2 linked regions of the Congzhengia minquanensis genome follow. The protein of the gene in region 2 interacts with the protein of the main gene of each other region in a pairwise test. Links are inferred from orthologs where the notes say so. Each region holds a gene or a part of one and is shown on either strand. Other genes may lie near its edges.

What was found.
Region 1: the proteins of leuS (region 2) and ligA interact in binary tests that used the Escherichia coli proteins (3 or more experiments, as listed by UniProt). The link is inferred for Congzhengia minquanensis from one-to-one orthologs.

The regions. Positions count from the first base shown.
Region 1 is NZ_JACRSU010000002.1:264,530-270,060, forward strand. The notes cover bases 2,610-5,531. They hold ligA (NAD-dependent DNA ligase LigA), read left to right. Parts: upstream 2,610-3,037; coding sequence 3,038-5,026; downstream 5,027-5,531. Other genes in these bases: putP (sodium/proline symporter PutP), read right to left, coding at 2,610-2,809; H8698_RS06320 (DUF6056 family protein), read right to left, coding at 5,068-5,531. Also shown: H8698_RS06305 (NAD(P)-dependent malic enzyme), read right to left, coding at 9-1,181; more of putP, read right to left, coding at 1,250-2,609. UniProt on the Escherichia coli protein: DNA ligase that catalyzes the formation of phosphodiester linkages between 5'-phosphoryl and 3'-hydroxyl groups in double-stranded DNA using NAD as a coenzyme and as the energy source for the reaction.
Region 2 is NZ_JACRSU010000001.1:996,196-1,004,506, reverse strand. Bases 5,220-8,311 are described here. They hold leuS (leucine--tRNA ligase), read right to left. Parts: upstream 7,926-8,311; coding sequence 5,514-7,925; downstream 5,220-5,513. Other genes in these bases: yqeK (bis(5'-nucleosyl)-tetraphosphatase (symmetrical) YqeK), read right to left, coding at 7,945-8,311; H8698_RS04780 (GH39 family glycosyl hydrolase), read left to right, coding at 5,220-5,474. In the rest of the region: H8698_RS04795 (GerMN domain-containing protein), read right to left, coding at 1-208; H8698_RS04790 (Ppx/GppA phosphatase family protein), read right to left, coding at 376-1,254; H8698_RS04785 (rhamnogalacturonan acetylesterase), read right to left, coding at 1,264-3,939; more of H8698_RS04780, read left to right, coding at 4,149-5,219.

The sequences.
Region 1 (5,531 bases), on a different replicon or contig from region 2:
TTTTTATGCTAAATTCTTGCCGCGCCGCTTAACCTTGCGGCTTTTGCCACAGCTTCTGCCACAGTTTTCCCCACACGGGGATCAAACGCCTTCGGCAAAATATATTCTGCGCAGAGCTCCCCGTCTGACACTAAGCCGGCAATGGCATAGGAAGACGCCATTTTCATTTCTTCATTAATATCTGACGCGCGGACATCTAACGCTCCCCTGAAAATTCCGGGAAAGGCCAGCACATTGTTAATCTGGTTAGGAAAGTCAGACCGGCCTGTTCCCACCACGGCTGCGCCAGCGGCCAGTGCCTTGTCTGGCATAATTTCCGGCACGGGGTTTGCCATAGGGAACACAATGGGCTTGTCCGCCATTTTTTGAATCATTTCTTCGGTTACAATGTTAGGTGCGGAAACACCGATAAACACATCAGCTCCGCAAAGCGCGTCGGCCAGCGTACCCATTTGCTTTTCACGGTTGGTTCTTTTGCTCATTTCTTTGTGCGCGTCGTTTAACCCATCCATTCCCTCGCACAAAATGCCAAACCGGTCGCACATTACAAGATGTTTCACGCCCAGCCGAAGCAGATGGTTTGCAATGGCAGTTCCCGCAGAACCGGCGCCGTTAATTACCAGCTTAATTTCGTCCATCTTTTTTCCAACCACTTTTAATGCGTTTATCAGTGCCGCGGCCACCACAATGGCCGTGCCGTGCTGGTCATCGTGAAATACTGGAATGTCACACCGTTCCTTGAGCTTCTGTTCAATTTCAAAGCACCTGGGCGCCGCAATGTCTTCTAAATTAATACCGCCGAAACTGCCGGAAATGTTATAAATGGTTTCTACAATTTCATCTACGTCCTGTGTTTTAATACAAAGGGGAAATGCGTCTACGTCAGCAAACTCTTTAAACAGCACACATTTTCCCTCCATAACGGGCATGCCTGCCTCCGGTCCAATGTCGCCCAGGCCTAAAACCGCTGAACCGTCGGTTATCACCGCAACCAAATTCCAGCGGCGGGTCAGTTCATACGACTTGCTTACATCCGCTTGAATCGCCAGGCACGGTTCCGCCACCCCGGGCGTATAGGCCGTGGATAACTGCTGACTATTTTTCACCTCTGTCCTTGAAACTACTTCAATTTTGCCTTTCCATTCAAAGTGCTTATCCAGTGCTTGTTTTTTTACATCCATTCTAGTTTTTCTCCTTATATGCGCGCATACGCTCCGGCAGAACCGCCGGAGCGCAATGTAATTTTTTTTTACTTATTTAGCCGAACCTCTTCAAAATCTTTCACAACCTCGTCTGACGGCGCCTTGGTTAAAAGCGACACAACAACAATGCAAAGGCTTGAGAAAATAAACGCCGGAAGCAGTTCATAAATGGCGAAAATACCGCCGGCCATCGGCGCAATCACTAACTTCCACAAAAACACCATGGCTCCGCCGCCGACCATGCCCGCCACAGCGCCAGCGCTGTTAATGCGTTTCCAGAAGAGCGAGAACACCACCAGCGGGCCAAATGTCGCACCAAAGCCCGCCCATGCAAAGGACACAATGCTGAAAATAACACTGTTTTCGTCTAAGGCAATGACAATTGCAATCAACGTGATAATAACCAACGTAATTCTTGAAACATTCATAACCTGTTTGTCGGTTGCGTTCTTTTTAAACAAACCGCTGTAAATATTTCGCGCCAGAGCCGACGATGCAATTAACAAATAGGAGTCGGACGAGCTCATGGTTGCCGCCAGAATTCCCGCCATGGCAAAACCTGCTAAAAGCGGCGGCAGCAAATTGGTTGACATTAAAATAAACACATTTTCAGCCGAGCTCTTTGTAAGCAAATCCGTAGGATACAGCGTACGCCCGATTAAACCGATTACAACAGCGGCAATCAGGGAAATAACGCACCAGATGATTGCAATTCTTCTGGACATTTTCAGCTCGTTTTCCTTGCGGATTGCCATAAAGCGCAGCAGTACTTGAGGCATGCCGAAATATCCCAGCCCCCACGCTAAAGCCGATGCAATTGTCAGCGCGCTGTAGGTTGCCCTTGGGCCAAACACAGGTGCGCCTGCCTGCACAGCCTGAACACCGCTTTCATTTAAAGCAGGGGTTGCCGTGCCAAAAAATTCTAAAAATCCCGGAATATTCTTTGAGTTTTCCAAAACCGCGTTAAAACCGCCGGCGCTTGCCGTGCCGACAGCTAAAACTGCCACTAAGGCAATAATCATGATTATGCCCTGCAAAAAGTCCGACACGCTCTCAGCTAAAAATCCCCCCAGGAATGTGTAGAACAAAACAAATACCGCGCCTAAAATCATCATCCAAATGTAAGATGTTTGAAACAGCGTGGAAAACAGCTTGCCGCAGGTAACCAGACAGCTTGCCGCATAAACCGTGAAAAAGATTAAGATAAACAGGGCAGAAATCGCCATGATAATGCCCTTCTTTTCTTTAAACCTGTTGGAGAAAAACTCAGGAAGCGTAATCGCCCCAACTTTAACGCTGTAACGCCTGAGCCTTTTTGAAATGATGAGCCAGTTTAAATATGTACCAACAGCAAGGCCGATTGCCGTCCAAACAGCGTCAGCCAGGCCACACCAATATGCAACGCCGGGAAGCCCCATCAAAAGCCAGCCGCTCATGTCGGAAGCCTCCGCGCTCATGGCTGCAACCCACGGGCTTAAGCCCCTGCCGCCTAAAAAGTAGTTTTCAGAATTTTCGTTTGCTTTCTTGGCATAATAAACACCAATCAAGACAATGACCGCCATGTAACAGCACATGGCAATCAAAATTTGAATTCTGTCTGATGTCATGTTAACCCCTCCAATTTTATTTTCCCCCGCATTAACCTAAAACGGGGCGCATAATATGTAAATTATACCATAAACTGACAGGTGTTGTGAATATTTTATGTAAAATCTATGTAAAATAAATATGAACATTTTGTAAACTTCAATCATTTATAATAAAATTTTGCTGCGTCTTGCTTTTTTTTCGCGGGTGGGATATAATAGAAATATGCTATGAAAAGGAGTAAACAAATGGAAAACGCCGAGAAACGAATGAAAGAGCTTACGGAGCTTTTAACATACCATTCCCACAAATATTATGTGGAGGACAGTCCTGAAATTTCTGATTATGAATATGACATGCTGCTGCGGGAACTGAAGGACCTGGAGGGAAAATATCCCCACTTAAAAGACCCCGCCTCCCCCACTGTCCGGGTTATCGGCAGCGTAATCGAGGGCTTTGAAAGCGTCACTCACGAGGTGCCCATGCTCAGTTTGAACGATGCGTTTTCAAAAGAAGAAATTTTAGAGTTTGACAAACGTGTACGGGAGGCTGTTCCGGGAAAAATTGAATATGTGACGGAATATAAAATTGATGGTCTGTCCGTTTCTTTAGAGTATGAAAACGGCTTGTTCGTCCGCGGTTCCACCCGGGGCGACGGCCTTGTGGGAGAAGATGTAACGGAGAACTTAAAAACCGTAAACTCCATTCCGCTGCGGTTAAAAGAAGCTGTGCCATATTTAGAGGTGCGGGGCGAGGTGTTTATGCCCAAAGCCACCTTTGACAAATTGAACGACGAAAAACAGGCAAAGGGCGAACCATTGTTTGCAAATCCCCGAAACGCCGCGGCTGGGTCTTTAAGACAGTTAGACTCCTCCATTGCAAGAGAGCGCGGATTGGACATTTTTGTGTTTAACATTCAGCGCGAGGAGGGGTTAAACATCGCCACTCATCACGAGGGACTATTAAAACTCAAACAGCTGGGGTTTAAAACCGTTTATCAAAACAACGTGTCGAATTCGATTGAAGGTGCGTTTGCCCAGGTGGAAAAAATCGGCGCCCTGCGGGACGACCTGCCCTTTGAGATTGACGGTGCGGTAATTAAAGTAAACGACCTTCGCACCCGGGAGCTTTTAGGCGCCACGTCGAAATGCCCCCGCTGGGCGGTTGCGTTTAAGTTCCCCGCAGAGACGAAAAAAACAAAACTGCTGGACATTGTCGTACAGGTGGGCCGAACGGGAAAAATCACGCCCAACGCAGTTCTTGAGCCTGTTCGGGTAGCAGGCAGCGTAGTGAGCCGCACTACCCTTCATAATTTGGACTTTATCCGCGAGCGGGACATTTTAATTGGTGATAACGTCTATGTGCGCAAGGCCGGAGACATTATTCCGGAAATTGTCGGCGTTGAAAAAAAAGACCGTACAGGGAACGAGATTCCCTTTGAAATGCCAGCTGTCTGTCCGGAATGCGGCGCGCCGGTTGTGCGCGTTGAGGGTGAAGCCGCCCACAAATGCACCGGAGACAGCTGTCCCGCACAGCTGCTCAGGCGGCTGATGCACTTTGCCTCCCGGGACGCTATGGACATCGAGGGTTTAGGCCCTGCCATACTGGAAAAACTTTTAGACGTTGGCCACATCAAATCGGCAGCCGACCTTTATGAGCTCTCTAAAGAGGATATCGCCGCCCTGGAAAAAATGGGTGACAAAAGCGCGGAAAACTTGATTTCCGCCATTGAAAAAAGCAAGCAAAATGACCTTTACCGGCTATTGTTTGCGCTGGGCATTCAGTTAAACGGCTTGAAGTCCTCCAAAACCATTGCAGCGCACTTCCGGACTATGGAAAATATTATGGAAGCAAGCGAGGAGGAACTGACCGCTATTCCTGACATTGGCGAAAAAACCGCTGCAAATATTTGCGACTTTTTCAGCCGTCCGGAGAACAAGGAGCTGATTTTGCGGCTGAAAGCCCTGGGGGTAAACCAGACTTCCTTTGCGCCTGAGCCGAAAACAGACAGCGCATGCGCAGGCAAAAAGTTTGTTATTACCGGAAAGTTTGAAGGCTTTAGCCGGGGCGACATTGTTCAAATAATTGAGGATAACGGCGGAACCGCCGCAGGAAGCGTATCGAAAAAGACAGACTATGTCATCGCCGGGGAGGATGCGGGCAGTAAGCTTGCCAAGGCGCAAGAACTGAACATTCCTGTTCTAACGATAGAGGAATTGCTCAGCATGACGAAATGAATGCCGCAACGACGGGCGCCGCAATTTGCGGCGCCCGATTTTTATTTTATGGTGAGATTTAAGTGAAAAAGCCTGTTTGCATCTGATACAGAAATTTTCAAATCACTGTCCACAATTCTTACAGGGTCGGACAATTTTTGCGACCGTCCGCCAACATAAGACGTCAAAACAGAACGTGCGCCGTAGTGAAAACGGTAAAGCTCACCGCGGTGCCGGATTTCAGAAGTTTCATAGCGCCATGCGTGGGGCTCGTTTAAATATTCCGCCAGCCGTTCAAAAGAAATGTAATAATCATCATACCGCCGAATTACCTTATCTGTCACCACCGCATTCTGCCCGTCAACCGCCGTATAATACTGCTTCTCAACGGCATATGACTGCACCTCGTCATCAATGCCAAACTCCGCAAGATAATCGTGGCCAAAATTGTTGTCTACCGGTACGCCGCCCTGAAAATAAAATTCGTCAGGAACCGATTGAAGCGCAAGGGAGCCGCCATCGTAAC
Region 2 (8,311 bases):
AATATTTTAACTGTCCTTTTCTGGAGGTGTCGGGAATTTCTGTCTTTTCTGCAATAAGGTCTGAACCGCTTTCGCTGATATAGTACACGCCGGCTGAAATTTTAGATTCGCTTGTCTGCGCCTGAGGTGCTTCTGTTTTGCTGCAGCCTGTCAAAACCAAGACGCATGTGAGCAGCAGCACATGGATTAATAATATGCACCGTTTCATTGTATCAACCTTCTTTGCCAAAACTTTTCATACTATCCTTATTGTAATTATACTATCAATATATTAAAAAACAATAACATTAATATTAAAATTAGCATACACAATGCGATAGAATTCGTTTCTTTAAGACAAAGAGCGGCTAATTTGTTTTTTAAGAAACGTCCCAGTTATAACAATTTTTTTAAAATATACCCCTCTTTGATCCCTTTGTCCGACACGAAAATCTGCTCTGAGGCAAACTGTGCGCCTACCGCAGAATAAATCGCCATGGCGGGGGCAATGGTTAGCGCACGTTTTGGCGTGGTTTGGTCAATCACATTTTTGGAATGCTCCGGGTTTTCCGTTATCATTTTTAGCATTTTGTTTACGGCATTAACAGTAAGTGCTGTTTCGTTAAGAAAAATCTTCGCCAATTTTGTGGATGCCCTCACGCCGCCGCCCACAATACACAAGTTTTGCCGCACAACGCCGCAAAATCTTGGCTGGGCGGCGAAAGCTTTTGCTATTGCTTCCTGAATTGCGCAAATTTCCTCTTCGGTTGGAAGAGAACCGCTGACAAAGGCTTTGTAGGCTTTTAACGATCCCCACGGAACAGACAGCGTAGAGATCGGTTGTTTGTTTGAAAACACAATCACCTCGCTGCTTCCGCCGCCGACGTCTGCCATTACGCCGTCTGCACAGGGAAAATCCTCCGCCGCGCCGGCAAAGCTGAACAGCGCTTCCTCTTCGCCGGTTAATACGTCTACCGCTGCGCCGGTGCGCATTTTTATTTCTTTACAAATTTCTTCCGTGTTTTTCGCGTTGCGAATTGCTGCCGTGGCAAACACGTTTAGCTGGCAGCCAAATTCTGCCGCTGTTTCCTGATGTTTTTTTATTGCCGCCTCTGCGGCGCAAATCCCATCCGGCGTTAAGACTCCGTCGTGAATAAATCCTGCCAGGTTGGCAAAAACCGCCGTGTTGCATAGTTGTTTCAGCTGTCCGTTTTCATCGTCGTAAACACCAAGACGAATGGTGTTAGAGCCTGTGTCTGCAACTGCGTACCGCATGGTTCCTCCTTAAGGTTTCACCGGCGTGTAGGGCCTGTAATACGGGGAAAGGGACAAATTTAAGTTATCCAGTTCCTGGGCTACAAAGCCTGCCAGCACTTCTGCACCGTAATATTGAAAATGAGAGTTATCTTCCGTGGCTTCATTTTTGTTATAGCGGGATTGGGTAAACCGTTCGTCGCCGGTAAACCGCGGATCGTTGGGGTTGATAAACAGGAAAATGTCCTTTGAGTCCTCCTCGCCAAGGGTGTTTACCAAATCCACAGAGAAATTGAACATGTCAATCAACGGCACACTTAAGTCTGCCGCCAGCTCTCTTGCGGCCTGCGGATACTTACCCAGACTATTTCCGTTGTCATAAATACCATTGTTATAAATCCGTCGTGTAACCGAGGTGAGAATAATCGGAATTGCGCCGCGTTCTTTAGCGCCCTCAACGTATTTTGTCATATAGGTTTTATAGGTTGTGTCCGCGTCGGTATGCAGGTCGCCGTCCTTTTGGTCGTTGTGGCCAAACTGAATGAGCAGATAATCACCCGGTTTAATGGCGGAGAAAATAGTGTCTAAGCGGCCCTCGTCAATGAAGCTTTTGGAGCTTCTGCCGCCCATGGCATGGTTGGACACCGTGACCTTCGATTGGTCGAAATAGCCGCCTAAGGCCTGCCCCCAGCCTGTTTGCGGAAAAAAGCTGTCGCTGTAGTTACACGCGGTGGAATCTCCCGCCACATAAATGACAGGATTGAAGTTCACTTCCTCCGATACCACATAAGAGAATTCTGGTGCAATTGGCTTTAAGCTGGCTAAGGAATTTAAAAAGAACAGCTTAACCACGGCAGTTTCAATATTTTCAGGCAAAGAAGCGCCAAACTCTAATGTAAAGGTTTCATTATATCCTGCACTTTTGGTAATAGACGCCGCTTTGGTGTCGTATAAAACGCCGTTGTCATACACTGCTGCAAGAACTTCGGCGCTTTCAATGGTATCGTCTTTGCAAACAATCTCCGCCCCCGTTACCGTTCCGCCGGATACGGGAATGCTTCTGGGCTGACCGTCGCTTGTTGCAAACAACAGGTTTTTCACGGTGTAGCCATAGTTGTCGGTTTTTATCAGAACGCTGTTATTCACCGTACCGCCGGAAATAGAAAGGGCCTGCAAATCGCCCTCAAGCAATTTCGTTTCCAGCACAGTTCCCGCGGAATAAAGAATCAGCTCTTCGGTCTGTAAATTCGCAATGACAGAAAATTCTCCTGCATTTTCCACCGTAACCGTGTTTGCTCCGCCGAATGAAATGGAAACGGAAGCGTCTCCCTCTGCAATTCCGCCGAACAAGATTCGTTTGCCGCCTGTGGGCAGAGGAACGGTTTTATCACCTGCAATTGTTCCCAGCGGGGTTACATCACCGTCTGCCAAAACCCGCACAGTGAATTTCTTTTCAAGGGCGGCGCCGTCGGTGTCTCTTGTGAGCTTTGCTGTAAGCGTCACGGTTTCGTTATATTTAGGACGGGTAACTTCGCCCGTTCTTGCTATGATTTCAGGTTTGTCGGAAAGAAAAGAGCAGTCGAACACACCGCCAGTTGCGGGCATGTAATTTGCCGGCAGAGAAAGATCTTTTGTAATCATTTCTGCATCTTCGTCCGTAAAGTCGGAAAATACAAGGTTCCTTAAAATATCTTCATTGGAATAGGTCTTCATTTCTTCCTCCAGCGTTTCGGCCAGCTTGTCGCAGTCGTCTTGAACTGTCATGCTTTGATACGCTTCTTTTGCTTCGGAAATGGCCGTGCGCAATTTTTGTGTAAGTTCATTTTCTTCTGCGGCACCTGACAAAAGGATGGAAGCGCATCGGATAGCCGAAACCGCCCTGTCGTCATTGATATGTTCCGTTCCGTCTGCGTCTGTCCGCTGGCCAATATAGTCGCACATGGTCAGGTTGTCCAAATCGCCAAAATATTCTGCTTCGCTCTGAATACCAAATCCAGCAATCCGCCATTCCTTTGCGTTATCCACATATGTGGTATCTAAACACAGCTTTCCGTCCACAAACAGTTTGAACGACCGTGTAAGGCTGCCGGAAGCATCTGTGGGATTGAAAACGGCGCGGATACGGAAGAAATGCTCCGGGTTTTTCGTATAGTCGCCTAAAACGTCAGAAAGGTTCACCTCGCCCAAAATCGCGGAGCCGGACCGGTCATAAACCGTGAGTTTGGTAGCACCGTCAGGCTGGGTAATAAATGTGAGATGCACAATTCTGTTGCCCAAATGAACCGTTCCGGATTTATCGGCGGGATAAAGGCGGATTTTGGTTGGTTTATCCGTTGTTCTGTCCGGCCGAAAATCAAAAGCTACCTCCGCAGTATAACCAGCGCCTGCGCTTGTGTCCTGCAGACTTTCCGACTTGTTGTCAAAGGTCATTACCATGCCGTCCCGATAACCGGCATGCATTTCCATTTGATAATAAGAATCGCCTATGCCAAAAGCCTTGTCACCGGAGGTGTTGGATGTTTTCTCGCCGTCAACCGTTGCTCCTGTCTGGTTAAAAGGTGCAAATAAAAAATTGTTCTGTTCGGCCGTACCCGAAAATAACTCCCGATAGGAACCGCCCTCTGCAAACCCAACGGTGCAAAGAGAAATGGCAGAAAACACAAACGCCAAAAGCAACACTGCTGGTTTTTTAAATTTTAAATTCATAAAAAAACCGCCTTTCATATTGATATTGAATATCTTTATTATACCGGATAGAAAGCGGAGATTCAACTACATATTTTGCTGTTTTGAGCCGCAAAAAGGACAGTTTTTGCCATGAAGGAGACAAACGAAAAGTTTTCGTTATTTTTTTCGTTGACATGGAGAAAGCGGGTGCTATAATAAAAGAAAAATGGTGTAAAGGAGTATTGTATATGCCAGAGGTTACCATAGACTTCACAAAAGAAATCGGCGCAATCAAGCCCATGCACGCGGTGAACAACGGGCCAATCAAAGCAAAATCGGACCAGACAAGGGGAAATTTTGATGCGTATTCCGCAGCAAACATTCCCTATGCCCGGAACCATGATGCATCTTTTTGCAGCAGCTACGGCGGCGAACATGCAGTAGACATCAGTGCCGTTTTTCCCGATTTCGTCAGTGACCCTGAAAATCCTGATTCTTATGATTTTGTCTTAACAGACGAATATTTAAAAACAACTTTAGACGCGGGAACGAAAATTTTTTATCGTCTGGGCAGCAAAATTGAACACTGGAGCAAAAAATATGGCACGCTGCCGCCAAAGGATTTCCAGAAGTGGGCGGTTATATGCGAACACATTATCAAGCACTATAACGAGGGCTGGGCAGACGGCTTTCATTGGGACATTGACTATTGGGAAATTTGGAACGAGCCGGATTTAGACCCAGATGACTCAGACAACAAGCGCACCTGGGGCGGCACGGCGGCGGAGTTTTATACGTTTTATGCGGTTGCGGCGCGCCACTTAAAATCACGGTTTCCGCACCTTAAAATCGGCGGCCCTGCGCTGGCGGGACAAACGGGCAAATGGCTGGACGGATTTTTGGCCTCTTTAACTAAAAACGGCGGCCGCGTTCCTTTAGACTTTTTTTCCTGGCACATTTACACAACCGATCCGAAACGCATTATCGAAATGGCAAACGTAATCCGCGAAAAGCTCAACCGGGCAGGATATGAAACAACCGAAAGCATTTTAAATGAGTGGAATTATGTGGAGGGGTGGACGGACCAGTTCATTCACAGCATTGAAATGATTATTTCCATGCGCGGCGCGGCGTTTACCCAGGCCAGCATGTGCCTGGGACAAAATAGCACCATTGATATGATGATGTATTATGACGCGAGGCCTTGTGCATTTAACGGCTTATTTGATTTTTACACCTACCGTCCGCTGAAAGGCTACTATCCGTTTTTCATTTTTTCAAAGCTTTCAAAAATGGGCACGCAGGTTCAGGCGGACAGTGATTTAGGCGAACTTTATACCGTTGCAGCAAGAGGAAAAGACGGCAAGTGTGCCGCAGTGATTTGCTACTATCCCCAGGACGGAAACGCTGAAAATCAAGCAGTTACCGTCCACACGTCCGGCGGCAAAGGCGGGTTTGATACATTTTTGTTGGACGACGGGCATGATTTTGAGAAGACGGGTATAACGGAATTAAACGGCAATGAAGCGGTGTTTCACCTAAAACCCAATTCCATTCTTTTTCTCACTCAGTAAATAAAAACCGCACGGGAATTTCCCCGTGCGGTTTTTAATTTATTTTACAACAATATTTACAAGCTTTTTGGGCACACAAATCACTTTAACAATGGTTTTGCCGCTGACAAGCTCTTTAATTTTATCGTTTTCCAGCGCGGCCTTTTCCATTTCCTCCCGGGAAAGGTCTGCGGAAATCACAATTTTGTCTTTCACCTTGCCGTTAATCTGCGCAACAATTTCAACCGTATCGTCCTTTGTTTTTGCTTCGTCAAATTCCGGCCATTTTGTGTCGTGCAGAAAGCCGCTAAATCCGGCGTTTACCCACATTTCCTCCGTCAGGTGGGGAGCGGCGGGGTTTAAGAGCGTAATATAAATTTTCAATTCACCCCGGGTAATGCTGCCCTTTTTATAAATCTCGTTAATCAGCGCCATTAAAGCTGCAATCGCGGTGTTAAACTTCATTTTGTCGAAATCTTCCGACACCTTTTTGATGGTTTTGTGGAACGCCTTTTCTAAGTCGGGACTTAAGCCCTCTTCGTCTGTTACAATTGTCTGTAAATTCCACACGCGCTCAATAAAACGGTAGCATCCCTTAACGCCGTTAATCGACCAGGGGGTAGACTGGTCAAACGCGCCGATAAACATTTCATACGTTCTAAAGGTGTCTGCGCCGAATTCTGCTACCATGTCGTCCGGATTTACAACGTTCCCGCGGGATTTAGACATCTTTTCGCCGTTTTCGCCCAAAATCATGCCGTGGGAGGTGCGCTTTCTATACGGTTCCGGCGTAGAAACAACGCCAATGTCATACAAAAATTTGTGCCAGAACCGGGAATATAACAGGTGAAGCGTGGTGTGCTCCATGCCGCCGTTATACCAGTCCACCGGCAGCCAATAGTCCAGCTTTTCTTTGGCGGCCAGGGCGGTGTCGCATTTGGGGTCGATGTAGCGTAAAAAGTACCACGAGGAACCTGCCCACTGGGGCATGGTGTCTGTTTCGCGCACGGCGGGGCCGCCGCAGTGCGGACAGGTCGTATTTACCCAGTCGGTCATTTTTGCCAAAGGCGATTCGCCGTTTTCACCGGGTTCAAAGTTGTCGGTTTCAGGAAGGGTCAGCGGCAGCTGGTCTTCCGGCAGCGGAACCCAGCCGCATTTGTCGCAGTGAACCAGGGGAATGGGTTCGCCCCAATACCGCTGGCGCGAGAACACCCAGTCGCGCAGCTTGTAGTTGACTTTCCGTTTTCCAATACCCTTTTCCTCTAAAAAGTCAATCATTTTACGAATGGCGTCTTTCACCTCTAAGCCGTTTAAAAAGCCAGAGTTCACCATTTTGCCGCTGTAGGTGTCGGTGTAGGCTTTGCTTTGCACGTCCTCGCCGCCGGCAACCACTTCCACAATGGGCAGGCCAAACTTTTTGGCAAATTCCCAGTCGCGGTCGTCGTGGGCGGGAACCGCCATAATGGCGCCGGTTCCGTAGCTGGTTAACACATAATCGGAGATGAACACCGGAATTTTTTCATTGTTTACCGGGTTAATTGCTGTAATTCCGCAAAGCTTTACGCCGGTTTTTTCTTTTGTCAGCTCAGTGCGCTCAAATTCTGACTTTCTTGCGGCCTCTTTTTGGTATGCGCGCACTTCGTCAATATTTTGCAGTTTGTCCGCATATTTTTCAATGATTTTGTGTTCCGGCGAAAGCACCATATAGGTTGCGCCGAACAGCGTGTCGGCCCGGGTGGTGTAAACGCGGATGGCGTCGTCGGTGCCGTCAATTTGAAAATCCAATTCTGCACCCTCAGAGCGGCCAATCCAGTTTTTTTGCTGGGTTTTCACCTTTTCTATGTAGTCAAGGCCTTCTAAATCGTCAATTAGCCTTTGGGCATAGTCGGTAATTTTCAGCATCCACTGCGATTTGTTCCGCTGCACAACCTCGCTGCCGCAGCGCTCGCAAACGCCGTTAACAACTTCTTCGTTTGCCAGGCCAACCTTGCAGCTGGTGCACCAGTTAATGGGCATTTCCTGCTTATAAGCCAGGCCTTTTTTAAACAACTGCAGAAAAATCCACTGGGTCCATTTGTAGTATGCTTCGTCGGTGGTGGAGATTTCTCTCGACCAGTCAAACGAAAACCCAATGCTTTTCAGCTGGCGTTTAAAGTTTTCTATGTTATTTTTTGTAACAATTGCAGGGTGGATTTTGTTCTTTATCGCGTAGTTTTCCGTAGGCAGGCCAAAAGCATCCCACCCCATGGGGTAGAGCACATTAAAGCCCTCCATGCGTTTTTTTCGCGCCACAATGTCTAAGGCGGTGTAGCTTCGGGGATGTCCCACGTGCAGGCCCTGACCGGAAGGGTAGGGAAATTCCACCAGGGCGTAGAACTTCGGAAGCGTAAAGTCGTTTTTTGCGGCAAAGGTATTTTCCGAATACCATTTATCCTGCCACTTTTTTTCAATTTCTTTAAAATTATAGTCCATTTAGAGCCTCCAAATTATTTCATAATTCGTTTATAATTTTATCAACATCCATCTTTTCCGCGTCGTCCCACAGCTTTTCCAAACCGTAAAACTCCCGGGTTTCCTGATAGAAGATGTGAAGAATAAAATCGCCGTAGTCCAATAAAATCCAGTTCAGCCCCTGCTTGCCCTCCCGGGACAGCGGGATTATCCCAACCTTTTCAAATTCTTCTTCAATGCTGTCGGCCAAAGCGCGCACCTGGGTTGTGGAATTTGCCGAGCAGATTACAAAATAGTCCGCCAAAATTGTTAGGTCGCTGACCTTTAAAAGCGCAATGTCGTTGGCTTTTTTTGCGTCTAACACCTTCACAGCCTTTTTTGCTTTTTCAAATGCATCCAGTGGTTTC